4 regions of the Bradyrhizobium sp. CCBAU 051011 genome follow, and region 1 is predicted to be linked to each of the others. Evidence: predicted binding sites of a transcription regulator. Region 1 holds the regulator's gene; each other region holds the start of a gene.
What was found. The regulator PhoB, encoded in region 1, activates phosphate uptake and scavenging genes when phosphate is short. The targets are predictions, from matches to a motif close to TGTCATNNANCTGTCAT.
Positions count from the first base shown of each region.

Region 2: a site for PhoB is predicted at 1,734-1,750, ahead of phnC (phosphonate ABC transporter ATP-binding protein). Genes of this name have one in related genera too.
Region 3: a site for PhoB is predicted at 3,895-3,911, ahead of ACH79_RS36655 (glycerophosphodiester phosphodiesterase family protein). Genes of this name have one in related genera too.
Region 4: a site for PhoB is predicted at 4,925-4,941, ahead of ACH79_RS20375 (alkaline phosphatase). Genes of this name have one in related genera too.

Region 1 covers NZ_CP022222.1:1,698,734-1,706,023, reverse strand. The annotation lists gene pstS (phosphate ABC transporter substrate-binding protein PstS) at 1-601, shown strand, start outside; gene pstC (phosphate ABC transporter permease subunit PstC) at 761-1,750, shown strand; gene pstA (phosphate ABC transporter permease PstA) at 1,755-2,600, shown strand; gene pstB (phosphate ABC transporter ATP-binding protein PstB) at 2,597-3,418, shown strand; gene phoU (phosphate signaling complex protein PhoU) at 3,430-4,146, shown strand; gene phoB (phosphate regulon transcriptional regulator PhoB) at 4,220-4,924, shown strand; gene ACH79_RS08165 (GcrA family cell cycle regulator) at 5,284-5,796, opposite strand; gene ACH79_RS08160 (aspartate aminotransferase family protein) at 6,296-7,290, shown strand, end outside.
Region 2 covers NZ_CP022222.1:5,145,618-5,152,907, reverse strand. The annotation lists gene phnD (phosphonate ABC transporter substrate-binding protein) at 1-739, opposite strand, end outside; gene phnC (phosphonate ABC transporter ATP-binding protein) at 815-1,630, opposite strand; partial or broken gene ACH79_RS24000 (chloramphenicol acetyltransferase) at 1,819-2,395, shown strand; gene ACH79_RS23995 (alpha-D-ribose 1-methylphosphonate 5-triphosphate diphosphatase) at 2,392-3,585, shown strand; gene ACH79_RS23990 (DUF1045 domain-containing protein) at 3,606-4,295, shown strand; gene ACH79_RS23985 (tripartite tricarboxylate transporter permease) at 4,308-5,807, opposite strand; gene ACH79_RS23980 (tripartite tricarboxylate transporter TctB family protein) at 5,833-6,282, opposite strand; gene ACH79_RS23975 (tripartite tricarboxylate transporter substrate binding protein) at 6,292-7,278, opposite strand.
Region 3 covers NZ_CP022222.1:7,759,893-7,767,182, forward strand. The annotation lists gene ACH79_RS36630 (hypothetical protein) at 1-26, shown strand, start outside; gene ACH79_RS36635 (bifunctional 2-polyprenyl-6-hydroxyphenol methylase/3-demethylubiquinol 3-O-methyltransferase UbiG) at 103-1,323, shown strand; gene ACH79_RS36640 (alpha/beta fold hydrolase) at 1,455-2,468, shown strand; gene ACH79_RS44470 (GCG_CRPN prefix-to-repeats domain-containing protein) at 2,552-2,806, shown strand; gene ACH79_RS45275 (hypothetical protein) at 2,784-3,092, shown strand; gene ACH79_RS36650 (hypothetical protein) at 3,461-3,775, opposite strand; gene ACH79_RS36655 (glycerophosphodiester phosphodiesterase family protein) at 3,963-5,210, shown strand; gene ACH79_RS36660 (protein-L-isoaspartate(D-aspartate) O-methyltransferase) at 5,319-6,068, opposite strand; gene ACH79_RS36665 (hypothetical protein) at 6,234-7,037, opposite strand; gene ftsZ (cell division protein FtsZ) at 7,263-7,290, opposite strand, start outside.
Region 4 covers NZ_CP022222.1:4,312,256-4,319,545, forward strand. The annotation lists gene ACH79_RS20360 (hypothetical protein) at 1-685, opposite strand, end outside; gene ACH79_RS20365 (indolepyruvate ferredoxin oxidoreductase family protein) at 874-4,347, shown strand; gene ACH79_RS20370 (hypothetical protein) at 4,492-4,890, shown strand; gene ACH79_RS20375 (alkaline phosphatase) at 5,008-6,588, shown strand; gene ACH79_RS20380 (heme-binding protein) at 6,778-7,218, shown strand; gene ACH79_RS20385 (Gfo/Idh/MocA family protein) at 7,240-7,290, shown strand, end outside.

The sequences.
Region 1 (7,290 bases):
TAAGCTCAATCCTAAGGTCAAGCTGCCCTCCGACGCGATCACGGTGGTGCGCCGTTCGGACGGCTCCGGCACCACGTTCATCTGGACCGACTATCTCTCGAAGACCAATGCCGAGTGGAAGGCGAAGGCCGGTGCCGGTACCGCGGTTGAGTGGCCGACGGGCGTTGGCGCCAAGGGTAACGAAGGCGTCGCCGGCAATGTCAGTCAGACCAAGAACTCGATTGGCTATGTCGAGTACGCCTATGCCAAGCAGAACAAGCTGACCTACGGTGCTGTCATCAACAAGGCCGGCAAGACCGTGCAGCCGACGATTGGCGCATTCCAGGCCGCGGCCGCCAATGCCGATTGGGCCGGCGCCAAGAACTACTTCGTCATCCTGACCGACCAGCCCGGCGATGCGTCGTGGCCGATCACCGGCGCGACCTTCATCCTGATGCACAAGGATGCGACCGACAAGGCGGCGTCCCAGGAGGCCATCAAGTTCTTCAAATGGGCGTTTGAGAAGGGCGACAAGATGGCCGAAGAGCTCGACTACATCCCGATGCCGGACTCGGTGGTCAAGCAGATCGAAAAGACCTGGTCGTCCGAGATCAAGAGCTGATCGGTCCAGCACTTCGCTACACGATCGCTCAACCCGGGATGCCCCGGGTTGAGCACCCCTCTCGGGACAGGAGAGGCAAGAACAAAGCGCGAGCCGAAAAAGCCGTGCACCGAAGTCCGGGTCATTGGGCTATAAGTACAGGGGATTGGCGTGGCAGAAATGACGGTTGATAGCGACGTAATGGATGCTGCTGGGCCCTATGATCGCGCGAGGGCTCTCAGCGCGTTCAAGCTCGGCGACGTCACCTTCTACTGGATCACGCGCGCCTGCGCGATCTCGGTTCTGCTCATCCTCGGCGGCATCATCATTTCGCTCATTGTTGGCGCCTGGCCCGCCATCCGTGAATATGGCGCAGCCTTCCTGTGGACGCAACGCTGGGCGCCCTCGGCCGATCCGCCGGTGTTGGGCGCGCTCGGCCCGATCTATGGCACGCTGATCACCTCCGTGATCGCGATGATGATCGCCATTCCCGTCGGCCTCGGCATCGCGATTTTCCTCACCGAGATCTGTCCGATCTGGCTGCGCCGTCCGATCGGACTTGCCATCGAACTGCTGGCCGGCATTCCCTCCATCATCTACGGCATGTGGGGTTTCTTCGTGCTGGGCCCGTTCCTGGCCAACACCTTCCAGCCGTTGATGATCAGCGTGTTCGACGGCGTTCCCGTGCTGGGGACGATCTTCGCTGGTCCGCCGTCCTATCTCAGCTTGTTCAACGCGTCATTGATTCTGGCGATCATGGTATTGCCCTTCATCACCGCGATCTCGGTCGACGTCTTCAAGACGGTCCCGCCGGTGCTCAAAGAGGCCGCCTACGGGGTGGGGTGTACCAACTGGGAAGTCGTTCGCAACGTGGTGATCCCCTACACCCGAGTCGGAGTGATCGGTGGCATCATGCTGGCGCTCGGCCGCGCGCTCGGCGAGACCATGGCGGTGACCTTCATCATCGGCAATTCGTTCAAGATCCAGTCCTCGATCTTCGCGCCGGGCACCACGATATCCGCCGCCATCGCTTCCGAATTCGCCGAGAGCGACGGGCTACATCAATCCGGCCTGATCCTGCTTGGCTTGCTGCTGTTCGTGCTGACGTTCTTCGTTCTTGCTGCCGCAAGGCTGATGCTGATGCGGCTGGAAAAGAAAGCGGGGAACTGAGATCATGAATCCGATTTACGTATCCCGCCGCCGCAACAACATCATCGTCAAGTTCCTTTGCCTGGGCGCCGCGTTGTTCGGCGTGACCTGGCTGGCGCTGATCCTGTTCACGCTGTTCTACAACGGCGTCACCGGGCTCAATCTCGCCGTCTTCACCCAGGATACGCCGCCGCCGGGTTCGACCGATGGCGGCTTGCGCAACGCCATCATCGGCTCGATCATGATGACCGTGATCGGGGTCGGCATCGGCGCGCCGCTCGGCCTGTTCGCAGGTACGTATCTCGCCGAATACGGCAAGCACGACAAGCTCACCTCGGTGATCCGCTTCATCAACGACATCCTGCTGAGCGCGCCGTCGATCATCATCGGCCTGTTCATCTACGGCGCCATCGTGGTGCCGATGGGCGGCTTCTCGGCCTTCGCCGGCTGTCTGGCGCTCGCCGTGATCGTGATCCCGGTGGTGGTCCGCACCACCGAGGACATGCTCGGCCTGGTGCCCAATCCCTTGCGCGAGGCGGCGTCCGCGCTCGGCATGCCGCGCTCGCTGGTGATCCGGCGGATCGCCTACCGCGCCGCGCGCGCCGGCCTGATCACCGGCGTCCTGCTGGCCACCGCCCGCGTCGCCGGCGAAACCGCGCCGCTGCTGTTCACCGCGCTGTCCAACCAGTTCTTCAGCCTGGATATGACCAAGACGATGGCGAACCTGCCGGTCACCATCAACAACTTCGTCCAGAGCCCCTATGCCTACTGGAAGCAGCTCGCCTGGGCCGGGGCCCTGCTGATCACGCTCACCGTACTTGCCCTGAATATTGGCGCGCGCATTCTTGGCGCCGAGAGGACATCCAAATGACCGATCTCTCCGTATCCGTGAGTTCCGCGAGCGGGCCCGTTCCGCAGGTAGCGCTGCCCGAGGCCGCGCCGAAGGTGACCGCCCGCGGCCTGAACTTCTACTATGGCGAACATCACGCGCTGAAGAACATCAACCTGACGCTCGGCACCCACCGCGTCACCGCCTTCATCGGCCCATCCGGCTGCGGCAAGTCCACGCTGCTGCGGATCTTCAACCGGATGTACGACCTTTATCCCGGCCAGAAGGCGACCGGTCAGCTGATGCTCGACCAGACCAACATCCTTGACCCCAAGCTCGACCTCAATTTGCTGCGGGCCCGCGTCGGCATGGTGTTCCAGAAGCCGACGCCGTTCCCGATGACGATCTACGAAAACATCGCCTTCGGCATCCGCCTCTATGAGAAGATCTCGAAGTCGGAAATGGACGGCCGGGTCGAGAAGGCGCTGCGCGGCGGCGCGCTGTGGAACGAGGTCAAGGACAAGCTGAACGCCTCCGGCCTCTCGCTGTCCGGCGGCCAGCAGCAGCGGCTCTGCATCGCCCGCACGGTCGCTGTCAGGCCCGAGGTAATCCTGTTTGACGAACCCTGTTCGGCGCTCGACCCGATCTCGACCGCCAAGATCGAGGAACTGATTCAGGAACTGGCGGAGGACTACACCATCGCCATCGTCACCCATAATATGCAGCAGGCGGCGCGCGTCTCCGACAAGACCGCCTTCATGTATCTCGGCGAGCTGATCGAATTCGACGACACCAACAAGATCTTCACTTCGCCGAGCGACCGACGCACCCAGGATTACATCACCGGCCGGTTCGGCTGAGGAGACAAGACATGGCTTCCGAGCACACCGCCAAGGCGTTCGACAGCGACCTTCAGGAACTCACCCGCCTGGTCGCGGAGATGGGCGGCCTGGCCGAACGCATGATCACCGAATCTGTCGACGCGCTGGTCCGCCGCGACGTCGCACTCGGCAAGCGCGTCGTCGCAACCGATGTCGAGATCGACCGCCTGCAGCATTTGATCGAGGAGCGAGCGGTATTGACCATCGCCCGCCGCCAGCCGATGGCGATCGACTTGCGCGAAATCGTCGGCGCCATGCGCGTCGCCACCGATCTGGAGCGGATCGGCGATCTCGCCAAGAACATGGGCAAGCGGGTCGCGGCCCTGGAGAACGATTTCCAGCCGCTGAAGCTGATGCGCGGCCTCGAACACATGACCGATCTGGTGCAAACGCAGGTCAAGTCGGTGCTGGACGCCTATGCCGCGCACGACCTGCCGGCGGCAATGGCGGTCTGGAAAGGCGACGAGGAAGTCGACGCCATCTGCACCTCGCTGTTCCGCGAACTTCTCACCTACATGATGGAAGACCCGCGCAACATCTCGTTCTGCATTCATTTGATGTTCTGCGCCAAGAATATTGAGCGGATCGGCGACCACGCGACCAACATCGCCGAAACCGTGTTCTACATGATCGAGGGACAGCAGATGCTCGACAAGCGCCCGAAGGGCGACATGACGACGTTTGCTACGACCGTGCCGAATAGTTGACGTAGCGTTTTCGAGCGAAGTGGAGGCCGGTTCGCGTGAAGAAAACGCGTCAGACAGAAGAGGCAAGAAAAGGATGAGCGCACGCATTATGGTGGTCGAGGACGAGGAAGCGCTGACCACGCTGTTGCGCTACAACCTCGACGCTGAAGGCTATGAGGTCGAGACCGTAGGCCGCGGCGACGACGCCGATACGCGGCTGAAGGAGCGCGTGCCCGACCTCGTCGTGCTCGACTGGATGCTGCCGGGCCTCTCCGGCATCGAGCTGTGCCGCCGCCTGCGCGCTCGCCCCGAAACCAAGCAACTACCGATCATCATGCTGACCGCGCGCGGCGAGGAGAGCGAGCGGGTGCGGGGGCTTGCGACCGGTGCCGACGACTACATCGTCAAGCCGTTCTCGGTGCCGGAACTCCTGGCGCGGGTGAAAGGCCTGTTGCGTCGGGCAAGCCCGGAGCGGCTCGCTACCGTGCTGACCTATGGCGACATCGAACTCGACCGCGAGAAACGCCGCGTCGCGCGCTCCGGCCGCCAGATCGACCTCGGCCCGACCGAATATCGCCTGCTGGAATTTTTCCTCGAACATCCCGGCCGCGTGTTCAGCCGCGAGCAATTGCTCGACAGCGTCTGGGGCCGCGACATCTATATCGACGAACGCACCGTCGACGTCCACATCGGCCGCCTGCGCAAGCTGCTCAACCCCGGCCGCGAGCAGGACCCGATCCGTACCGTGCGCGGCGCCGGTTATGCGCTGGATGACCGGTTTGCCAAGGTGGAGCCGTAAGGCTTCGCTATCATCCGCGCAAACTCCACCGTCGTCCCCGGCAAAGCGGCAGCTCTCTCATCGTCATTGCGAGCGAAGCGAAGCGAAGCAATCCATAGTGCCACGCGGCAAGTATGGATTGCTTCGTCGCTTTCGTTCCCTTGCGCAAAAGCTTCGGCGTTTGTCGCTGGCAATGACGGTGGTTGCCGCATCGGCGATCCGGGTGAGGGGGCACAGGTCTATCGATAGACCACAATCGCGGACAGAGTCCCTCACCCCAACCCTCTCAGCGCGAGCTTCGCTCGTCGTGGCCCCGCAAGAGCGGGGCGAGGGAGCGCACCTTGCGCGGAGCGCTTACGTCTCGCGCAAATGAGCGCGCCTTACCTCGTCTGCTTCGGCTGCTGCCGCCGCCGATCGGCGGCCGGTTGATACGCCACGCGCGAGTGATGCGCGCAGTAGGGCAGGCCGCTGAGCGCCTTGCCGCCGCAGAAGAAGAATTCCGGGCTCGAAGGATCGCCGACCGGCCAGTGGCAGGTCGCCTCGTTCAGTTCGAGCAGCGACAGCCGCTGGCTCATCGGCACTACATTGTCGAAGGCGACCGGATCGGCCTCGATCTCCACCTCGAAAGCGTGCGCCAGCGCGGTGTTGCCGCGCGAGACCGGGCGCGACACCCGCATCATCTGCTGGGCGGCGGGGCGTGCCTTGCGCTGCCGCGGAGCGGCCGAGGAGGGACTCTTGGCTCGGCCGGACAGGCCCAGCCGGTGCACTTTGCCGATTACGGCGTTTCGCGTCACATTTCCGAGTTCCGCGGCAATCTGGCTCGCGGACAATCCGGCTTCCCAGAGCTTCTTCAGCTGCTCGACGCGATCGTCGGACCAGGTCAAAACCGTCATCGTAATCTTCCCTTCGCATCGCGCCGGCCAATCGAGGGCAGCGCGGGCGATGTCATTCGTCTCAAAAATCCCTGCGGTCAGAATCCCTTAGCCCTCGCCGGGCGCGTTAACCGCGCCCGAACGTTTACGCCTGCACAAATGGACTCTTAGGGATCAGAACTGCCGCACGAGATGTCGTACCCGACAGCCCAAACGCTACAATATGGCGTGACTCGGGCGCAAGAGTCCGCGCCCCAACGTCCACATCTTCTGACATCTAGGCGTTTCACTGCGTGTTTTCCACCACACCGCAATCCTACGGATTTTGGCATCTTGCACTGCAGGAAAGGCCGTTCCGTGGCGTGTTGACAGCGCTCCCGGCCGACATAGAATACCTCTCACGTGCCGCCCTTAAGAGGCGGCACGTTTCGTTTTCGCCAGACCGGCTGCTGCCGCGTTCGCGCCACTGCCTGCGTGTCCCCGGCCGGTCAACCTTCAGTGCAAACCTTTTGTGATTGCCATGACCAATAGCGCCACGTCGCATCTGCTTCCCGTCTTCGCCAGGGTCGATCTCGGCTTCGAAAGCGGCGAGGGCTGCTGGCTGACCGCAACCAATGGCGAGCGCTATCTCGATTTCACCTCGGGCGTCGCGGTGAATGCGCTGGGTCACTGCCATCCGCATCTGATCAAGGCGCTGCAGGAACAGGCGACGAAACTCTGGCACATGTCGAACCTGTTCAAGTCGCCCGATGGCGAGAAGCTGGCCGCGCGGCTGTGCGAGCAGAGCTTTGCCGACCTGGTGTTTTTCTGCAATTCGGGCGCCGAGGCGATGGAAGGCGTGATCAAGGTCGTGCGCCGCTATCAATTCTCCAAGGGCCATCCCGAGCGCTATCGCCTCGTCACCTTCGAGGGCGCCTTCCACGGCCGCACGCTGGGCACGCTCGCGGCCACCGGCTCCGCCAAATATCTCGAAGGCTTTGGCCCGCCCATGGACGGTTTTGACCAGGTGCCGCATGGCGATTTGGAAGCCGTGAAGAAGGCGATCGGTCCCAACACCGCGGGCATCCTGATCGAGCCGGTGCAGGGCGAAGGCGGCGTGCGCTCGGCGCCGCAATCCTTCTTCAAGGCGCTGCGCCAGCTCTGCGACGAGAAGGGCCTGTTGCTCGCGTTCGACGAGGTGCAGACCGGCATGGGCCGCACCGGCGATCTGTTTGCCTACAAGCGCGTCGGCGTCACGCCGGATGTGATGTCGCTGGCGAAAGCGCTCGGCGGCGGTTTTCCGATCGGTGCGGTGCTGGCGACGGCGGAGGCCGCGAGCGGCATGACGCCCGGCTCGCACGGCTCGACCTTCGGCGGCAATCCGCTGGCGATTTCAGCCGCCAACGCCGTGCTCGACGTGATGCTGAAGCCCGGCTTCTTCGATCATGTGCAGAAAATGTCGCTGCTGTTGAAACAGAAACTCGCCTCGGTGGTCGATCGCTATCCTGCCGTGCTCTCGGAAGTGCGCGGCGAGGG
Region 2 (7,290 bases), 3.4 Mb from region 1:
TGAGGTCGGCGGGCAGGCTTCCGAGATACGCCATCGGCGAATTCACAATCTGTTCGGACTTCATGATGATCTTGAAATCGGCGGCCTTCGCCATGCCCTTCCGTTCCATCCGGAGCAGGTTTGACTCCTTCTCATCGTTCCACCAGTTGAACGCCGCGTCGCAGGTACCCTGCGCAAGTCCGATCACCGCGTTTTCATGGCTTCCCGAATAGACTACTTTGGAGAAGAACTTTTCCGGGTCGATACCCATCTTGTCCATCGCGAAACGCGGGACGTTGTTGCCTGACGTTGAGTTGGGATCGACAAGGCAGAGATTCTTGCCCTTCAAGTCCTTGATGTCCTTGTAGCTCGAATCGCTTTTGACATAGAGGACCGAATAATAGCCTTTGGTTCCGTCGCCATTCACCTCGATCGCGAACGGCTCGACCTTCGCACCGATTATGTAAGCGCGCGCGTAGGACGCCGGGCCATACATCGCTATGTGGATGTTCCCTGCCCGCTGGCCTTCGATGACGGCGGCATAATCGTTTGCGATCCGCAGCGTGACTTTGGTTCCGAGCTCGCGGGACAGATACTCCGCCAAAGGCGTCCATCGGTTGGTTGTGCCCGAGGCATTCTCATCAGGAACTTTTGCGAACACCAATTCAGGATATTTTGCCTTCCAGTCCTGAGCCGTGGCAGCCGAGGCTGAGAATACCAATGCCGCCGCTGCGGCGAAAATCATATGACGGTCTATCATGACGTCTCCTGTTTCGCAGTGATGAAGCTGGCGAGATTTCAGTCCCGCGCCACTCTTGATTTACAGACGCAGCACTCAGGCTGCGGCAACCGTGCCGAGAGCAGGAATCGCCGCGCTGGCCGGCACATGCTCAGGCGCAACGCCCATCACCTCATCTGCCTCAAGATCGTAGAGTTCGCGCGCTATGCGATCGGTCAGCGCCGCGGGCGCGCCGTCGAATACGATTCGACCCGAGGCCATACCGATCAGGCGATCGCAGTAGCTGCGCGCCAGATCCAGCGAATGCAGATTGCAGACCACCGTGATTCCGAAGTGCTTGTTGATGCGCAGCAGCGCATCCATCACGATCCGAGTGTTGCGGGGATCGAGCGAGGCGATCGGCTCGTCGGCGAGTATCATTGCGGGCTGCTGAACCAGCGCACGCGCAATCGCGACGCGCTGCTGCTGACCGCCCGAGAGCTGGTCGGCGCGCTGCGCCGCAATCGAGGCCATGTCGAATTGCTCGAGCGCCGACATCGCAATTGCCTTGTCCTCTTCGGGCCAGAGCTGCGCCAGCGACCGCCATGTCGGCACTGTCGAAAGCCGCCCCATCAGCACATTGGTCAGGACATCGAGCCGGCCGACCAGATTGAACTGCTGAAAGATCATCGCCGAGCGCGCACGCCACTGCCGCAACTCCCTGCCGCGCAGCGCGGTCACGTCAACGTCTTCGAACAGGATGCGGCCTTCGGAAGGTTCGGCGAGACGGTTGATCATCCGAAGCAGCGTAGACTTTCCGGCGCCGGATCTGCCGATCACGCCGACGAAGCTGCCGGGCTGAATCGAGAATGACGCATTGTCTACCGCGGCCTTGGTGCCGAACCGGCACGTCAAACCTTCTACCACCAGCATGTAGTGCTCCAGAGTTCCGGTCGTGGAGCATCGCTAGCGGCTCGATCTTACAGTTGTGTGACACGACTGCTGCGGTGCGGCGTTCGTCCACAGCAGCGGTCGGCGTCATGCATCCGTCATGATCCTGTCATCAAGCGCATCGAAGACGAGCGCACCGCCCTTCCCCGATTGCTGATGGACGTCCACCGATGGCCGGCAAGTTGCTTTCCACTGAACCGACGATCGACCCCACCGCGTCAGTGCGCAACTGCCGGCTCGGCGCCTATACCGAGGTCGGCGCCCGGACCATTCTGCTCGAGGTCACGATGGCCGATTATTCCTACGTCGTGAACGACTCGCAGATCACCTACACGACGATCGGGAAGTTCTGTTCGATCGCGGCCATGACGCGGATCAACCCGGGCAATCATCCGATGTATCGGGCCTCGCAGGCGCATTTCACCTATCGCGCCAGCAGCTATTTTCCGGGCGAGAGCGACGATGCCGAGTTCTTTGCCTGGCGGCGCGAGCATCACGTCCATATCGGCCATGACGTCTGGATCGGCCACGGCGCGGTCATTCAATCCAGCCCGGCCGGTCAAGCGGCGGTTTCCGGAATCGATTGCCGGGCGGCTCACGGAGCTCGCATGGTGGGACTGGGACCACGAGACGCTTCGCCGCGCCCTGCCCGATTTCCGCAAGCTCGATGTCGAAGGCTTTCTCGAAAAATACCAATCGGCCGAAGCATCCCGCCATCAGCAATTCAATCAGAGTGCCGCATCGTGACGGAATTGTTCATCGAAGGTGGTCGGGCCCTGCTCGGCAATGAAATCGCCGAAACCGGCTTGCGGATCGCCGGCCGCGAGATCGCAGCCATCGGTACGGACAACAGCCATGGCGCACCCGGGATCGACGCTAACCGGCTGCTGGTGCTACCGGGCATTGTCGATCTGCATGGCGATGCCTTCGAGCGGCAGATGATGCCGCGTCCCGGCGTCGATTTTCCGATCGATGTAGCACTTGTCGATAGCGACAGGCAGGCAGTCAGCAACGGGATTACGACCGTCTACCACGCCACCACATGGTCGTGGGAGCCCGGCCTGCGCAGCGCAGACAATGCGCGCAAATTGCTGGAGGCGATCGAGCAGATGCGGCCGCAACTCGCCGCCGACACCCGTTTTCATCTACGCCACGAGACCTACAATCTCGACGCCGAAAGCGAGATCATCGACTGGCTTTCGGAAGGACGCGTCGACCTGTTCGCGTTCAACGATCATATGGACTCGACCGTCGCCAGCCTAGCCAAACCACTGAAACACAGCCGAATGGTTGAGCGCACGGGGCTCACCAATGAGGCGTTCGACCGCCTGGTGGAAAGCGTGGTCTGCCGCGGCCACGACGTGCCGGCGTCGATCAGCCGGCTGGCGCAGGCGGCCCGCGCGGCTGATGTCCGGATGCTCTCGCATGACGATGAAAGCCCGGCGATGCGGCAGGCTTTTCGCGCGCAGGGCGTTGCCATCGCCGAATTTCCGGTCAACGAGGAAACCGCCCGCGACGCTGCCGCAGCCTCCGACTTCATCGTGTTCGGCGCGCCCAACGTCGTGCGCGGCGGCAGCCACACCGGCTGGACCAGGGCATCCGACATGATCGCCAAGGGCCTGTGTTCGGTGCTGGCGTCTGACTATTATTATCCCGCGCAGCTATTAGCGGCCTTCCGGCTTGCGGCCGACGGCGTGCTGCCGCTGGCCGCGGCGTGGCAATTGATTTCATCGGCGCCGGCGCGCGCCGCCGGCCTCGCCGATCGCGGCACCCTCGCCGCGGGACAGCGCGCCGACATCATCCTCGTCGATGACGCGGTGCCGTTGCGGCCGCGGGTAGTCGCCGTCATTGCCGCGGGTCGGCTGGTGCATCTGACGGAGACGAACCGTCTTGTCCGTTCGTCCGTCGTTCCGCGCAAGGCGGTTGCAGCCGCGTAAGGCGGCTCTATTCTGGCGCAATGGCAAATTATCCCCGGTACGCAATCTACTACACCTCGGCACCCGACAGTGCGCTCGACCAGTTCGGCGCATCGCTGCTCGGTTACGACGCCCATGGCGGCGAAGACCTTCCCTTTCCGGATGGTCTCCCATCGGATTGGCGCGACCTGACGCACGATCCGCGCAAATACGGCTTTCACGCCACCCTGAAGGCGCCGATCGCACTTGGCGACGGGAAGGCCGAAACGCGGCTTGCCGCAGCATGCGAATTGTTTGCCGATCTTGCCCGGCCGGTGCCGGTGATCCGGCCGATCGTCAATTCGATCAGCGGGTTCATTGCGATAGTTCCCGCCGAACCGTCGGCAGATCTCGATATGCTTGCCGCCGAGGCGACCAAGGCATTCGATCCGTTCCGCGCTCCCCTCAACGCGGAAGATCGCGCGCGGCGAAATCCGGCAGCGCTGACGCCACGGCAACGCGACTATCTCGACCGCTGGGGTTATCCTTATGTCTTCGAGGAATTCCGCTTCCACATGACGCTGACCGGACGACTGCCCACGGAACGGCGCGAGCAGGTCGTGGCGATGCTGCGCGAGAGGTTTGCGACAACCGGCATCGAGACGCTCGCGATCGACGCCATCGCGCTATGCCGTCAGGACGATGCGAGTTCGCGGTTTCGAGTCATCGGCCGCTGGCAATTGCACGATTGACACCGCCGGTATTCACTCCGCCAGCGCTTCCTTGCGCGTTTTCAGGATTGCTGGCGACAGCAACGCCAGCAACAGAATGGCGACGACGCCGAGAATGACCGCGCTGATCGGCCGCGACAGAAAGACGGTGAAATCGCCGTCCGCGATCAGCATCGCGCGCCGGAAATTTTCCTCAAGCTGCGGCCCGAGCACGAGGCCAAGCAGAAGCGGCGCCGGCTCGACGCCGATCTTGATGAAGAAATAGCCGAGCAAGGCGCAGCCCATCATCAACCAAACGTTGAACAGGCTGTTGGCAATGCCATAAGTGCCGATGCAGCAGAACAGGACGATAGCGGGAAACAGCAGGCGATAGGGAATCTTCAACATCGAGACCCAGAGGCCGATCAACGGGAGGTTGATCACCAGCAACATCAGATTGCCGACCCACATGCTGGCGATGACGCCCCAGACGAGCTTGGGCTGCTCGGTCATGATCTGCGGGCCGGGCTGGATGCCCTGCATCATCAGCGCGCCGATCATCAGCGCCATCAGCGCGTTGGCGGGAATGCCGAGCGTCAGCAGCGGAATGAAGCTGGTCTGGGCGCCGGCATTGTTGGCGGCCTCCGGACCGGCGACGCCCTCAATGGCGCCCTTGCCGAACCGCGAGGGATCGCGCGCGAGCTTCTTCTCCAGCGCATAGGAGGAGAACGGCGGAAGCGCGGCGCCGCCGCCAGGCAATACGCCCAGCACGGAGCCGAGCGTCGTGCCGCGCACCATCGCCGGAAAGGCTGCCCGCAGATCCTCCCGGCTCGGAATCAGGCTGCGGATCGACTGGCTGACGACGCGCCGCTCGGCGGGTCTCTCAAGGTTGGCGATGATCTCGCCGAGCCCAAACAGGCCCATCGCGATCGGCACGAAATCAAGTCCGTCCGACAGCGCGGCAATGCCGAAGGTCATGCGCGCGACGCCCGAGGAGACGTCGATTCCGACGAGGCCGAGCAACAGCCCCAGCAGCACCATCGCCAGCGATTTGGCGACCGAACCGTGCGCGAGGACGACCGCGGCGATCAGGCCGAGCACGAGGAGACTGAAATATTCGACCGCGGTGAATTTAAGCGCCAGCACCGACAACGGTACGCTCAGGACGGCAATCACGATCGTCGCCATCGTGCCGGCAAAGAACGAAGCGATGGCCGCAATGGCGAGCGCGGTTCCCGCCTTGCCCTGCTTGGCCATCTCGTGACCGTCGATACAGGTGACGACCGACGACGTCTCGCCCGGCACATTGACCAGGATGGCGGTGGTCGAGCCGCCATACTGCGCGCCGTAGAAGATGCCGGCCAGCATGATCATGGCGCTCGGGGGCGACAGGCCGAAGGTGAAGGGTAACAGCAACGCCACTGTCGGAATCGGACCGATGCCGGGCAGCACGCCGATCGCGGTCCCGATGACCACGCCGATCAGGCAGAACAGGAGATTGTTGAGTTCGAGGGCCGTCGAAAGGCCCATCAGCAGATTGTTGAAGAGATCCATATGCGTTGCCTGAAATCGCGCCGGCCTAGCGGGGCCAGATCGGGATCGGCAGGCCCAGCAACTTGACGAACAGAAGCACCGCCGCACCCGAAAGCAGGACGGCAAACGCCACCGTCTCGACGACCCGCCCTTCTCGCGTGGCGAGGCTGGCGAGGATCACGGTGACGACGGAAGCGATGGCGAGGCCGAGGCGCTCGGCTGTCAGCGCGAAAACGCCGACAGACGCCAGGATCGCCAGCAGCGGCCGCAACTGAACCGGCGCGATGCCGACGCGCATGCGCCAGAGCCCGCGCCCAGTAAAGAAGAGACCGAAGCCCATCAGCGCGAGCGCGACAACGGGAGGCATGTAGCCCGGCCCCATATCGGCGGCGTGACCGACCGTCAGGTTGCGCGTGGCGACGAGCGTACCCGCCGCCACCGCCACCAGAAACAGGCCGAACAGCAGGTCCTGAAGGTCGATCCGGGAACGCGTCATCGGCCCGCCTCAGCTACCCTTGATGCCAGCCTCACGGATGATGGTGCCCCAACGAGCCGTGGCATCCTTCAGCCAGTTGCGGAATTCCTCCGGCGATTGGGCCTTCACGACGCCGCCCTGCTCGGCGATCTTCTGCTGAATTTCGGGCTCTGCCAGGATCTTGCGGATTTCAGCGCTCAATCGCGCGACCATGGCGGGCGGCGTTCCGCCCGTCGTCAGGATGCCCTGCCAGGTCCCGGCGTCGCCGCCGGGCAGGCCCGCCTCCTTGAAGGTCGGCAGATCGGGAGCCGACGCCAGCCGCTGCTCCCCGGTGACCGCAAGTCCGGTGAGCTGCTTGTTCAACACGAACGGCATGGTTGCGATAGCGCCGTTGATGATCACGCCGCTCTCTCCGGAAACGACGGCGCGCGAGGCGGCTGCCCCGCCCTTGTAGGGAACGTTCTTCCACTGAATCCCGAGTTGCTTCGCCATCGCCACTGCCGTGATGTGGGTGGCGCCACCGACGCCCGAATTGGCGATGGTAAGCTTGTTCGGGTTGGCCTTGGCGTATTCGATCAGTTCCTTCGTTGACTTCGCCGGCACCGATTCATGGACGGCCAGGACGTAGGGGCCGAACATCACCATGGAAATGGGCGCGAGGTCCTTCTCAACGTCGAAAGTGAGATCGGAGAACAGGCTCGGCGCCGTAGCCAGCGATCCGACATCCATCAGCAACAAAGTGTGACCGTCAGGCTGCGCCTTGGCGACGGCGTCGGCGCCAAGATTGCCTGCGGCACCGGGCTTGTTCTCGACCACGACCGACTGCCCGATGGCAGCGGATAGCTTCGGGCCGATCAGGCGGGCCAGGATGTCCGAGGTGCCACCCGGAGCAAACGGCACGATCAGCCGCACCGGCCGCTCGAAATTCTGAGCCACGGCCCCGCTTGGCGCCAGGACACATATCGACACTGAAAGGACAGCGGCGGCGATCGCCCGGGCGAGAGATGGCATAGACATCGGTATTTCCTC
Region 3 (7,290 bases), 3.0 Mb from region 1:
TCAGCGCGGCGCTGAAGGCCGAGTGAGGCGGATGCAGCCCCCTCCGACCTTGTCGTGATTTCGGATATTGCTCGCCGGATGGGTCCGATCTAGAGTCGTGTCATGGAAGACACGGTTACGGAAGCGGTCAGGCAGCAGTACGAAGCGTATAGCTATCCGCCGCCAATTGAGGACGGCGAGAAATTCCTGAAGAAGTGGGGACCGCTGACCTGTGACCCCAAATTTGCAGGCATTCAGCTGTGGCCGGAGGGCCGGCCTCGGCAAGACCTGCGCATATTATGCGCCGGTTGCGGTTCCTCCCAAGCGGCTCTGATCGCCCTCAATAACCCGGACTGTGCTGTCCTCGGTATCGACCTTTCCGAGACCAGCCTCGCTCATTCGAAGCGTCTTTGCGACCGACACGGCCTCGCCAACCTTGAACTTCGGCAAATGAGCCTTCTGGATGTCGGCGAGTTGAACCGCCGCTTTGACCTGATCATTTGCACTGGCGTCCTTCATCACCTTCCCAATCCGGACGCCGGACTAAAGGCTCTCGCGGATGTACTCGATCCATCCGGAAGCATGGCAATCATGCTTTATGGGAAGACGGGGCGCGCTGGAGTCTATCTGGTCCAGGACATCTTGCGGCGGCTTGGAGCCGGTCGAAACGCCGAGGGCGTCAGGATTGCCCGCGAACTTCTGAAGTTTGTTCCATCGAACCATTATCTGATCTCGGCGACCGGCAAACTACCCCATGATCTTGCCGACGATGCGGGCATCGTGGATATGCTGCTTCACCCGCAAGATAGAGCCTACTCGGTGCCGGAGATCATCAAGTTTGTCGAAGCGGCTGGGCTGGTTTTCTCCGGCTGGAGCGATAACGCCCTCTACTGCGCCGACCGGTATCTCAGCGGAGAGATGCTGGAAAGGGTTTTGACGCTCCCGCCCGCGGAGCAGTGGGCCGTCGTCGATAATCTTACCATGCTGAACGACAGGCACGATTTTTTCGTCAGGAAGCCGGAAAGCACGCGCTTCCTTACCCGTTTCGATACAGATGATTTTCTGTCATATGTCCCGCACATTCGATCCGGCGTCCGCTTGGCTGGTGACGTCAACTCATTGGTCTTGACGCGCCCTGCGCCTCAAGGGGAAGTCATTATCCCGATATCGAGATCGGAAGCGCTCATGCTGGAGCAGGTGGACGGAAAAAAGCGGATATCGGATATTCTGTCCCACTCCATTTTCACAGGATCTGAGCCCGACAAAAGAGCGAATTTCGCGCGCGCCGTCTGCGAGCGCATGTGGCGATCGGGGCATGTCCTGTTTGGCCGATCCGGCTCTTAAGCTCCAGGCCGGGAGACCGGATGGCGCGGCGGTGTGGAATGCTCTCGCCAACGTGAAACGGAAAGTCTTTACATCGTGTGAGGTCAGCATCAATACGCCCCTGTCTTAGAGGAGTGTTTGAGATGCGAAGGATGTGCGTCATCGCGCTGGCAGCCGCTTTGGCCTTGATTGCGTTATCGCCTGCGGCATCAGCAGAAACCGAACGACCCGCGGCGCGCGAGCCCTACGGCATCGCGCTTGAAGGTTTTGCCTATCCCTACCCCGTCCATCTGCTGCCGCTGGTGAACGACGGCGAGCAGGTGCGGATGGCCTATATGGATGTTGCGCCGGCGCAGCCGAACGGACGCAGCGTGGTGCTGCTGCACGGCCGCAATTTTCCATCGAGCTACTGGGCGCCGGTCATCAAGACCTTGAGCGATGCCGGCTATCGCGTGATCGTGCCGGACCAGATCGGTTTTGGAAAATCGTCGAAGCCGCAGGGCGATTTGCATTTCGATACGCTGGCGCGCAACACGATGGCGCTGCTCGATCATCTCGCCATCGCCAAAGCCGACATCGTCGCGCATTCGCTCGGCGGCATGCTCGGCGTGCGGATCGCGCGCGCCTATCCTGACAGGATTGCGCATCTGGTGCTGACCGCGCCGATCGGGCTCGAAGATTACCGGCTCTACGTGCCGCCGACGCCGACCGAGAAGATTCTGGAAAACGAGGACAAGTTGACCGCGGAGGCCTATCGCAAGCAGCTTGAGACCAATTACGCGCTGAAACTGCCGCCTGAACAGGTCACGCCGTTCATCGACGCGCGCTTCAACATCAAGGGCAGCGCCGAATATAAGCGATGGCTGCGCGCCTTCGTCAGCTCGGCGCAGATGATCTACCGCGAGCCTGTAGCGCACGAGATTCCCCTGATCACGCAGCCGACGCTGTTCGTGATGGGCGCCGACGACCACAACGCGCCGGGCCGAGCCAATGCGCCGGAGGCGCTGCGCGCGAAAATGGGGCAGAATGCCGAGCTTGCCAAAGCGCTCGCTGCTGGCATGGCGAAGGGGCGGGCCGAGGTGATCCCGAACACGGGACATCTGGTCTTTCTGGAAGCGCCGGGCAAATATAACGAGCTGGTGCTCGGATTCCTGGCCGCCCCGTAGCATCGGGGAACATTCATGTTCCATTCAGGTCTCGGAACTAAGTTCCGTTCCGTGCCGCCTTGCGGCCGAAAACGGGAGAAAACATGAAGTACCTTTTCGCAGCAGTTTTGGCCCTGGGCACCGTTGCCAGCTTCAGCGCGGCGGAAGCCGCGCAAGGATGCGGCCCCGGCTGGGCTCGCGGCCCTTACGGCCGATGCCAACCCATTCGCAGGGCCGTCGTAGTTCGTCCAGCCCCGGTCGTCGTGGTACGGCCTGCAGCTCCGGCCGTCGTCGTGCGGCCCGGCCGCGTGTGTCCTTACGGCACCGTGTGGCGCTATGGACGCTGCCGCGCTTACTGATATTTTTCAAACAACGAAAAAAGCCCCGCTCGCGCGGGGCTTTTTTATTGCTTCTCTAAATGATCGATTGCGGCGGCTTACCAGTAATAACGACGCCGGCGCCAGTAACGGCGGCGCCAACGACGGCGGCGGCGATGCCATCCCCAGTGCCGGCGGCGCCAACGTCTGCGCCAACCCCAGCGGCGGCGGCGCCAACCCCAGCGCCTTCGGCCCCAACCGCGTCCACGGCCGCGGCCCCAGCGCACTTCTTCGGGCGAAAGGCGATCGACCTCGTCGCCTGACGTGACGGCGGGTTGCGCATCCTTGTTGTCGGGCAACTTGTTGGCGTCGTCAGCGAGCGGCGTCGGCATCAGCGGCGCGGCCTCCGCGCTCGCTGCGAGCGCGGCGCCGCCCGCAACAAATCCTAAGGCGAGTTTCAGAAAGTGGCGACGCTCCATCACATCTCCTCCTCCGTTTGCTGGGTGCGAGAAGGAGAGTTTCGATGCGCCGAGATGAACGCGCGGTGAATTGCGCGTTCAGCTTTGTCGTAGTCGCAGTCTACCCCAGTTTATTTTCGCGCGCTGTTGCGCGCGGCGGAACCATTGTCGTTGCTGCGGCATTATCGTGTCGAGCGCGCGTGTAACGATCCGCCATCGCAACGAACGCGTCGCCATCTCACGCCGACAGCTCTTCCGCCAGCAGCAGCACTTCGCGCGTCCGCGTCACGTCGGGCCAATCGCGATTGAAATCGGCGACCAGCCGCTTCATTTCCGGCCCATCGGTCGCGCGTTCGAGCGCGGCCTTATCAGGAAATTGATACATCGCGTGGTGCAGCGCCGGATCGGTGGCGCTCCAGTAGCGCCACGCCTTCACGGCGCCGAACGACTTCATGGCGTCCGGCAGATGCTCGCGCGAATACCAGGCATCGAAGGCCTGGCGTTTGGCGGGATCGGAGACGGTGGCGCGGACGACGAAAAAAGCTGCGGGCATATCGTTTCTCCCTGGAATTGTTCTTGTAGGGTGGGCAAAGCGCAGCGTGCCCACCATCCATCAGCAGCGGTGCAAGAAACGGTGGGCACGCTGCGCTTTGCCCACCCTACGGCAGCTCCTAACATGCAACTGTCACATGCTCCGTGATATCAAGGCCGCGCGCAACGCGTTATCCGAGGTGCCACCTATGCCTGCCCGCCATCGCTCCGCCCTGCTCGCCGCGCTCTGGCTCCTGATCGCGCCCCTGCCCGCCGCGGCCGACGACATCCTGCTGCCGCGCGAGCCGCAGATAGGGCCACGGCCGTTCTATCTCGTCGACAAGATGAAGGATGGGCCGCTGAAGCAACAACTCAGCCAGTGCACCGGGCCGTTTCGCAAGACGGACTTTTCGATCGGCCACCGCGGCGCCGCGCTGGAATTTCCCGAGCATACGCGCGAGTCCTATATCGCCGCTGCCCGGATGGGCGCCGGCATCATCGAATGCGACGTGACATTTACGAAAGACCGCGAACTGGTTTGCCGCCATTCGCAATGCGACCTGCACACCACCACCAACATCCTGACCGTGCCGGCGCTCGCCGCCAAATGCACGCAACCCTTAAGCCCGGCCGATCCCGCCACCGGCAAGAAAGCCTCCGCAAAGTGCTGCACCAGCGACATCACGCTGGCCGAATTCCGGATGCTGAGTGCGAAGATGGACGGCTTCAATCCGGATGCCAAAACGCCGGAGGAATATCAGAACGGCACGCCGCGCTGGCGCACCGACCTCTATGCCAATTCCGGCACGCTGATGACGCATGACGAGAGCATCGCGCTGATCAAGAGTCTCGGCGCCAAATTCACGCCGGAGCTGAAGGCGTCGGAAGTGCCGATGCCGTTCGACGGCGACTACACCCAGGAGAAATATGCCAGCCAGATGCTGGACGCCTACAAGAAGGCCGGCATTCCCCCGAGCGACGTGTTCGCACAAAGCTTCAACCTGGCCGACGTGCTCTATTGGGTGAAGACCGAGCCGGAATTCGCCAAACAGGCGGTTTATCTCGAAGAACGCTATGAGAAGCAGGGCCTCGATCCCGCCAAGCCGGAGACCTGGAAGCCCTCGATGGCGGAATTGAAGGCGCAAGGCGTCGCCATCCTCGGCCCGCCGATCTGGACCATGCTGACGCTGAACGACAACAAGGAAATCGTTCCCTCCGAATACGCCAAGGCCGCCAAAGCCGCCGGCCTCGACCTGATCGGCTGGTCGCTGGAGCGCGACGGCCCGCTGCACAAGGGCGGCGGCTTCTATCACCGCTCCATCAGGTCGGCGATCGACCGCGACGGCGACACGCTGACGGCGCTCGACGTCTTGGCAAAGCAGGTCGGCATCCGCGGCATGTTCTCGGACTGGCCGGCCACGACGACGTTTTATGCGAGCTGCACCGGAATGAAGTGAGCCTCGTAGGGTGGGTTAGCGCAGCGTAACCCACCGAAGTCTTACCACGCGGTCGGTTCGGCCGGTGGGTTACGCCTTCGGCTAACCCACCCTACGCGGTCCCTCCTCCTAATTCTTCGAACGCGTAAACGGCACAAAGCGCACGAGGGCGACGGCGCGCGCCGTCGTCTTGTCGGGAGCGGTTTTTTCGACGACCGTGAGTTGCTGAATGGAGTAAGCGGCGCCCACCGGCATGACGAGGCGGCCGCCCACCTTGAGCTGCTCGATCAGCGGCGGCGGCACCTCGCCAAGCGCGGCGGTCACGACGATGGCGTCAAACGGACCGCATTCGGGCCAGCCGGCAAAGCCGTCGCCCAGACGGACACTCACATTGTCATACGCGAGGTCCCGAAGTGTTTTCGTGGCGACCTCGGCCAGTGGCGGAATGATCTCGATAGTGCAGACCTTCCGCGCGAGGTGCGCAAGGATGGCGGCCTGGTAGCCCGAACCCGTGCCGATTTCGAGCACGACATGATCGGGCGCGACCTCGGCCAATTCTGTCATCAAGGCCACGATATACGGCTGCGATATGGTCTGGCCGTGACCGATCGAAACCGGCATGTCCGCGTATGCGATGGAGCAGGATCGTTCAGGGATGAACAGATGGCGTTTGGTTTGCCGCATGGCCTCAAGGACCCTCTCCGAGAGGCCCTGCCGTCCCAGACCACGGGCGTCGGAGCGGCCGTAGGCACGGACGGTTTCGACCATGTCCGCGCGTTCGCGGGCGCATTCGGCGTCCTGTGCCGTCGCTTCCCGCGCGCCGGCAACCATGGACAGCACGAGTGGCAACAAGATCCTCATGATCGTGCGCTCGGCCATGCAACAATCGAAAGCACCGTCCGCCGTCGCGGAAGGAAGCAATGATGCTGTCGCGCCTTAACGGAACGCGCGGGCAGACCGACATGCCCTGCCCGAGGTCCAGCCGCCGTGCCTTCCAGCAAGAAATCGGACGCCGCCTTCGGCGGACGGCGGCGCCGATGATAACTACTGTTGGGCGGACGGCAACCGTACCGGCGGCCGCGCCTGCGCTCTGGCTTCCGTTGCCGGAGGCGTCGACACCGGCTTCGGCTTACGCGCGGGGTTGGCAACCGGCACTGGCGGCGCCGCCGACGTCCTGGGCCGCAGGTTTTGCTCGGAGAAATTGGCGATCGTGCGCGCCATTTGCTCCTGGTTCGCCTTGAGTTGCTCGGCGGTCTTGGCACTTTCGCGGGCCAGTTCTGCCTGGCTGGCCTTGAGCTGTTCGATCTCCTGCTGCACGCCTGCGAGATCGCGCGCCATCGTCTGGAGCAACTGGGCCTGCTCGGCAGCGATCGCGGCGGCTGCCGCATCTTGCGGTGCGGCCTGGGGCGGAGCCGGCAATTGCGAAACTGCGGCATCCGCCGCAGCCAGCCGAACGGCAGGCGGGCTCTGCTGGTCGGCAAGAACAGGCGTTTCCGATGGCAATGACGAAGCCGCGGCCAGTTGCGGTGCCCACCGGGCGACCATCGGCCTGACCGTCTCGCCATAGGATTGCCAGGCGAAAGCAGCGGTACAGATGCCCACAGTCAACAGCAGGCCGATCAAGCCGCGTAGCGCCGGCCTGCCGCGCGATGGCTGACGAATCCTTTTCGCCTTCTCCAGCCTGGAAATCTGCTCATTGAAGCGCGCGAGCTCTTCATCCGCGCGGGCAATCTGCTCATAGGCATGCGCGAGCCGTTCATCGGCGCGCGCGACCAGTTCTTTCTCTTGCGCGGATAGTGCTGGATTGACCTGCGGATCGGTCTGCGTGGTGCTCGCCGGGGAATCCATGGGGCGCCTCCTGCCAGTTTTGCCGTCAACTGAACGGGCGATCGTCGGATTGTAGACACTCCCTACCGCGGTTTTGACCAAAGCATGGCTGGAGGATGGAAAGTCTGGGGCGATTTGAACAGTGCCCCCGGGGCACCGCGCATGCCTTGAGGGGGATCTTCAGATCGCGCGCAGCTATCCACCTCCCGCATCCGGGAAGCGAGTGACCTTGGTTGTTTCGACGGCTCAGTTCGCCTTGCGGCCCAGGAAGGCC
Region 4 (7,290 bases), 2.6 Mb from region 1:
CCGGCAGCCGGTCCTCGCGGGCGCGGTATTGAAACAGCACGCTCAGCATTTCGAACGGAATGATCGCGCGACCCCAGGGATTGAGTTCCTGGGAATAATAGGCCGAAGGTTCAGTGATGGCCTTGAGCTTGTCGGCAAGCGAAAACGGGTAGAGGTCGCCCATGTGCTGGTCGAAATCCATTTTTACCGTCTGCCGTCCCGTCTTCATGCCGACCTTGAGGTCGGCGAGGATGACAGGATCGGCGAGCGGCTTCAGTTCGCCGAGCCGCTGACTTAGCGCCGTTTCCGTCACGTCGCCGACGGAAGCGGTGCCGCGCAAGATCTCGGTGCCGTCGCGCTTGGTCATGCCGATCGCGCAAGTCCTCTCGCCCGGCTTCGGCTTCTCGATATTGGCCTGAACTTCCTCACCCTCGAAGGCGGGGTTGCGGTAATGCGCGGACAGGCATCCGCTCTCGAACCAGGCCTGGCCCCAGATGCGTTCGCATAGTGGCGCGAACTGGCTGAAATGGGTCGGGCCCTCGATGGTGCCGCGCTGAAAGCCGAGTTTTTGCGCGGTAGCGTCGTCGTGGATCGAGGCGTGGGAGTCGTAGACCTGCGCGTGGAGCATCTGTTTGGGGCTGCGCCACGGCCCCACCAGCAGATTGCCGCTCTCCGATAACTCGGTCCTGAATGCCGGTTCTGTCATCCCTGGTGTCTCCCTTTACGCCCAAACGTTTCAAAGAAGGCGGGGGCCCGCAAGAGGCGGGCTGATCCCAAGGCAGGCCGAGATATGTCCTGCGGCCATGAATTCACGCTGGGCACGCATAGCAAAACCGGTGCATTCTGTTCGCAATTAGACCGGTTCAAATAACCGGCGCGACGGGGAGCGGACGAATGGCGTTGATGGAAGTTGGGCTGGATGACAAGTACCGGCTGGATGCGAAGCGAATCTTCCTGTCCGGTACGCAGGCGCTGGTCCGTCTTCCCATGTTGCAGCGCGAACGCGACCGCGCGCAGGGGCTCAACACCGCCGGGTTCATATCAGGCTACCGCGGCTCGCCGCTCGGCATGTATGACCACGCGCTGTGGCGCGCGAAAACCTTTCTCAAGCAGCATGACATCGAGTTCTCGCCCGGCCTCAACGAGGATCTGGCGGCGACGGCGGTATGGGGCAGCCAACAGGTCGGCATGTTCCCCGGCGCCAAGGTCGATGGCGTATTCGGTATCTGGTATGGCAAGGGCCCCGGTGTCGACCGCTCGGTGGACGCGCTCAAGCACGCCAACTCTGCCGGCACGTCGAAGAATGGCGGCGTGATTGCGCTGGCCGGCGACGACCATGGCTGCCAGTCCTCGACGCTGGCGCATCAGAGCGAGCAGGTATTTGCCGCGGCGCTGATGCCGGTGGTCAATCCGGCGACGCTGCAGGATTATCTCGATCTCGGCATTCTAAGCTTTGCGCTGTCGCGCTATTCCGGTTGCTGGGTCGGCTTCAAGGCGATCTCCGAGACGGTCGAAAGCTCGGCGTCGATCGTCAGCGATCCCGACCGCATCAGGATCATCACGCCTGACGATTTCGAGATGCCGCCGGGCGGACTTTCGATCCGCTGGCCGGATGCGCCGATGGAGCAGGAGCGTCGGCTGCACGGCCCGAAGATGCAGGCAGTCGCGGCATTCGCGCGTGTCAATCGCTTCGACCGCATCGTGCTTGACTCAAAGCCCGCGCGGCTCGGCATCATGGCGACCGGCAAGGCCTATCTCGATCTGCGGCAGGCGCTGGCCGATCTCGGCATTACCGACGCCGAGGCAAAGGCGCTGGGATTGCGCATCTACAAGGTCGCGCTGACCTGGCCGCTGGAGGAAACCGGCGCGCGCGTGTTTGCCGAAGGGTTGCAGGACGTGCTGGTCGTCGAGGAGAAGCGCGGCTTCATCGAGGACCAGCTTCTTCGCATTCTCTACAACGTCGATGCCTCGAAGCGGCCTTCGGTGGTCGGCAAGCGCGACGAGAGCGGCGCGCCGCTGCTGCCGAGCGAAGGCGAGTTGACGCCGACCATGGTGGCGGCGGCTGTGGTCGCGCGCTTGCGAAAACTCGGCCATCGCAGCCCGGCGCTGGAGCAGCGCCTCGCAAAGCTCGAAGCCTTCGACCGGCCGGCGGAGGGCGTCGGCGCAGCAAAGCTGCAGCGCACGCCGTACTTCTGCTCCGGCTGTCCGCACAACACCTCGACCAAGATACCCGAAGGCAGCCGCGCGATGGCCGGCATCGGCTGTCACGGCATGGCGCTCTCGGTGCCGAATCGCCGGACGCAGACGATCTCGCATATGGGCGCGGAAGGCGTCACCTGGATCGGGCAGGCGCCGTTCACCGATGAGCCGCACGTGTTCCAGAATCTCGGCGATGGCACCTACACCCATTCCGGCCTGCTGGCGATCCGCGCGGCGGCGGCTTCCGGCGTCAACATCACGTACAAGATCCTTTATAACGACGCGGTGGCGATGACCGGCGGCCAGCCGGCCGAGGGCGGTCTGACGGTGTCGCAGATCGCGCACCAGGTTGCTGCGGAGGGGGCAAAACGCCTCGTCATCGTGTCCGACGATCCGGAGAAATACCCAAGCAATTACTTCCCATCAGGCGCGACTGTTCATCACCGCCGCGAACTCGACGCGGTGCAAAAGGAACTGCGCGAGGTCAAGGGCCTCACGGTGCTGATCTACGACCAGACCTGCGCGGCGGAAAAGCGCCGCCGCCGCAAGCGCGGCCTCTATCCGGATCCGCCGAAACGCATCTTCATTAATGAGCGGGTCTGCGAAGGCTGCGGCGACTGCTCTTCTGTTTCCAACTGCGTCTCGGTGCAGCCGCTGGAGACCGAATTCGGCCGCAAGCGGCGGATCGACCAGTCGAACTGCAACAAGGATTTTTCCTGCATCGAGGGCTTTTGCCCGAGTTTTGTCACCGTGCACGGCGGCAAGCTGCGCAAGGCCGACCGCACCGCGGCTGATCCGTCGGCGCTGTTCGCCGACCTGCCGACGCCCGCTACCCCAGCGCTCGCGGGCCCCTGCAATATCCTGGTCACCGGCATCGGCGGCACCGGCGTCATCACCATCGGTGCGCTGCTCGGCATGGCCGCGCATGTCGAGGGGATGGCGTGTTCGACACTCGACTTTACCGGCCTGTCGCAGAAGAACGGTGCGGTTATGAGCCATGTCCGCATCGCGCCGACGGCGGACGATCTCTCGACGGTTCGCATCGCACCCGGTAACGCCAATCTCATTCTCGGCTGCGACATCGTGGTCGCTACCAGCATTCCCTCGCTGAGCCGGGCCGAGCGCGGTCTCACGCGGGCGATCGTCAATGCCGACCTCTTGCCGACTGCGAGCTTCGTCATCAACCCCGACATCGATTTCGAGGCGGGCGCGATGCGGGAGGCGCTCAACGAGGCGGTCAGCGCCTCCGATCTCGACATCCTCGACGCGACCGGCCTTGCCACCGCGCTGATGGGCGACAGCATCGCCACCAACGCCTTCATGCTCGGTTTTGCGTTCCAGCGCGGCGCGATCCCGCTGTCGCTGGAAGCGATCATGAAGGCGATCGACCTCAACGGCGCGGCGATCGAGATGAACAAGCTGGCATTCTCCTGGGGCCGGCTTGCCGCGCACGACCTGCAGCGGGTCGTCACCGCGGCGCGCTTCAAGAGTTCGGGCGCGGCGCCGGTCCGGCGGACGCTCGAGGAGAGCATCGCCTTCCGAGCCGAATTTCTGACCAACTACCAGAACGAGGTCTATTCGAAGCGCTATCTCGCCGAGATCGAACGCGTCCGCGCCGCCGAGGCCAAGGCCGCGCCCGGTTCGCATGAACTGACGGAAGCTTTCGCAAAAGGCCTGTTCAAGTTGATGGCCTACAAGGACGAATATGAAGTCGCCCGGCTTTATTCCGACGGCGAGTTCGCAAAAGCGTTGAAGGAACAGTTCGACGGCGAGGAGGGCGTCAAGGTCAGCCTGGCGCCGCCGCTGCTGGCGTCACGCGACAAGGTCACCGGCCATCTGCGCAAGCGCGAGTTCGGCGCCTGGATTTTCCGCGCGTTCGATATCCTGACACGATTCAAGTTTCTGCGCGGCACCGCGTTCGATCCGTTTGGCTACACGGCCGAGCGGCGGATGGAGCGGGCGCTGCCGGGCGAATATTCTGACATGATCTTCCGCCATCTCGACAGAGCGAAGCCGCAGGACTGGCCGCGGTTGGTCGCATTGGCGAAGTCCGCGGAACTCGTTCGCGGCTACGGCCATATTAAGGAAGCTAATGTAGCGAAGTTCCGCAGAGAGTGCGCGCGACTGGAGGCCGCGATCGGCCAGCCGATGGCGGAGGCCGCCGAGTAGGGGCAGTTGATTCGGCACGTGAACTTCTTCGCGGCCGGGATCACTCACCGGTAATCCCGAGGGCGGAACCCGCTGGAATTGTGCTGGCGGCTTCCTACATGATGGCTGTTCCCTAGCTTTTGAGTTGGTTTCACGAGGCCTGCGATGGTCCTGAAGAATGCTATTGCCGCGGCACTTTGCGCGGGGCTCCTGATGTCGGGTAGCGCCGCGCTCGGCGATGAGTATCGCGCGGGCGAACTGTTCGGACTCGATCTTTCCAGCGCCGTGCTCTCGCCGAAGCGGCTCGGGCCGGAGACGCAATTCGCTCCAGTCCGGATCGAAGCCCGAACCGATCGCAAGCCGGTGAAGACGGAGCGCGTGGTTGTCCGTAAAACTCCGGAGCGCAAGGCGCATGTTGCGCAGGAACGCGTCGAGAAGCCGCGGGGTGCGGCCCGCGCCCAGCTGGCGCGCCGCCACAGCAACCCGCTTGACGCCCAGGCGCGCGACACGCGGATTCAGACCTGGCCGTGCAGGTCCGGCGCCATCTGCGGCTGGCAGAATTAGTTCGTAGCTTCGCTCCACCCATCCTACGATTCTACGTCATCCACCTGTCGTAAAAGCTTCAGCCGCGAGTCAAATTCAACGGGCACACCTTCGTCGTGATTCGACGAGGGTGCTTCGATGCCGATTGCGATACGCGCCGGGCAAAGCTTGAACCGGCGTCAATGGCTGGTCCGCTCCGCCGCAACATGTGCCGTCGCCGGTCTCGGCAGCCTCGCCAGACCCTATCTCAGCCGCGCCGCCGATCGGCCGCTCATCACCAGCGGCATTCAATCCGGCGACGTCTCGGCCGATTCCGCTGTCGTTTGGGCGCGCGCCGACCGCGCCGCGCGGATGCAGGTCGAGTGTTCGACCGCCGAAGACTTCAAGACCATCATCGGCGCGGCTTCGGCCGATGCATTGCCGGCAAGCGATTTTACATCGAAGGTTCTGCTCGGCGGCCTGCCATCGGGGCAGGACATCTTCTATCGCGTGCGGTTTGAAAGCATCGACACGCCGGGACTGGCCGGCGAGACGCAGGCCGGGCATTTCCGCACCGCGCCCACGGCAAGGAGCAACGTGTCGTTCGCCTGGTCCGGCGATACGACGGGGCAGGGCTGGGGCATCGATGAAAGCCGTGGCGGGATGCGGACTTACCGGACGATGCTCGACAACCGTCCGGACTTCTTCATCCATTCCGGCGACCACATCTATGCGGACTGCCCGGTGGAGCGGGAATTGAAACTGCCCGACGGCGGGGTGTGGCGGAACATCGTCACCGAGGAAAAGTCCGTCGTCGCACAAACGCTGGCGCAGTTCCGCGGCAACTACAAATACAACTGGCTCGACCAGAACTTTCGCGCCTTCCATGCCGCCGTGCCCCTGTTCGCGCAGTGGGACGATCACGAGGTCACCAACGACTGGGCGCCGGTCGGCACCGCCGATGAGACCGGCTATGCCGGGGATGGCTCCTCGCTTCTGGTGGCGCGGGCCCGCCGCGCCTTCCATGAATTCATGCCGATGCGCGCGAGACCTGCGCAGGAGGACGGCCGTATCTATCGCAAGATCGCCTACGGCCCGCTGCTCGACGTCTTCATGATCGACATGCGCAGCTATCGCGATTCCACCTTCAACAAGCGCGACGACCATGGCGACACCTGTATCTTTGGCGCGACGCAACTGGCTTGGCTGAAGCGCGAACTGGTGGCGTCCGATGCTACCTGGAAGGTGATCGCCGCCGATATGCCGATCGGCCTGATCAGCGAGGACGCGATTGCGCTCGGCGACGGTCCGCCGGAGCGGCGCGAGCATGAGATCGCCGATCTGCTGTCGTTCATGAAGCGCGCCGGCATCCGCAACACGGTGTGGCTGACCGCCGACATGCATTACACGGCGGCGCATCATTACGATCCGAACCGAGCGACTTTTCAGGATTTCGAACCGTTCTGGGAATTCGTCTCCGGCCCGCTGCATGCGGGCACCTGGGCGCCGGCCCCGCTCGACAATACGTTTGGGCCAAAAGCGATGTTCCAGAAGGGCTGCAGCGGCGAGAATCTCGCGCCATGCTTCGGGATGCAGTTCTTCGGCCGCGTCGATATCGACGGCAAGACCGAAGTGATGACCGTGACACTGAAGGATGTCGACAATCGCGACCTCTGGTCGGTCGACATCGAGCCCCGTCCGGATGCGCGGCCGGGGCAGATCATGGCGCAGCACATCTGACGCCTTCGATCTGGGGACGCTCGGCACACAATCCCCGGCAACTTCCATGTTCGCGCCGCATAGTTCGGCCAGGCTTTGTCGCCTGCCAACACGTGCGGCAGATAAACAACTGAAAATTGCGTATCGTTTCTTGAAGGAGGCGCTGCGGTGAAGCACAATTGGCCTGTCCCTCCCGACCGGAGCGCCCCCATGTTTGTCGCCGAAAGCAAGCGCCTGACGCATCAGGGCGCGAAGATGATCATGGCGACCGCGCTGGAATTGGCCGGCCAGGCCAAGGTCGCGATCTCTTGCGCCGTCGTCGATGCCGGCGGACATGTGATCCTGATCGAACGCATGGACGGCGGTCGCTTCCACACCGTTCACTCCTGCACCACCAAGGCGGTTTGCGCCGCATCGAACCGGCGCCCGACCACGGCCAAAGGCGCGGCCGGTCAGGACCTCGACGTGGCCCACGCGATCGGACTTGCGCTCGCGGCCGGACCGGAACGGTGGACGGCGATGGAAGGCGGCGTGCCGGTGCTGGTCGACCGCGAATGCATCGGCGGCGTCGGCGTCAGCGGCGGCGACTGGGAGACCGATTTGCGGATCGCCAAGCTGGCCGTCGAGTCGATCGGCGCGAAATGGGAATGATATCGTAGAGAGGGCAAAGCGATGACTGCCGATCCGCTCCGTGTGGCTTGTATCGGGATGGGATGGTGGTCC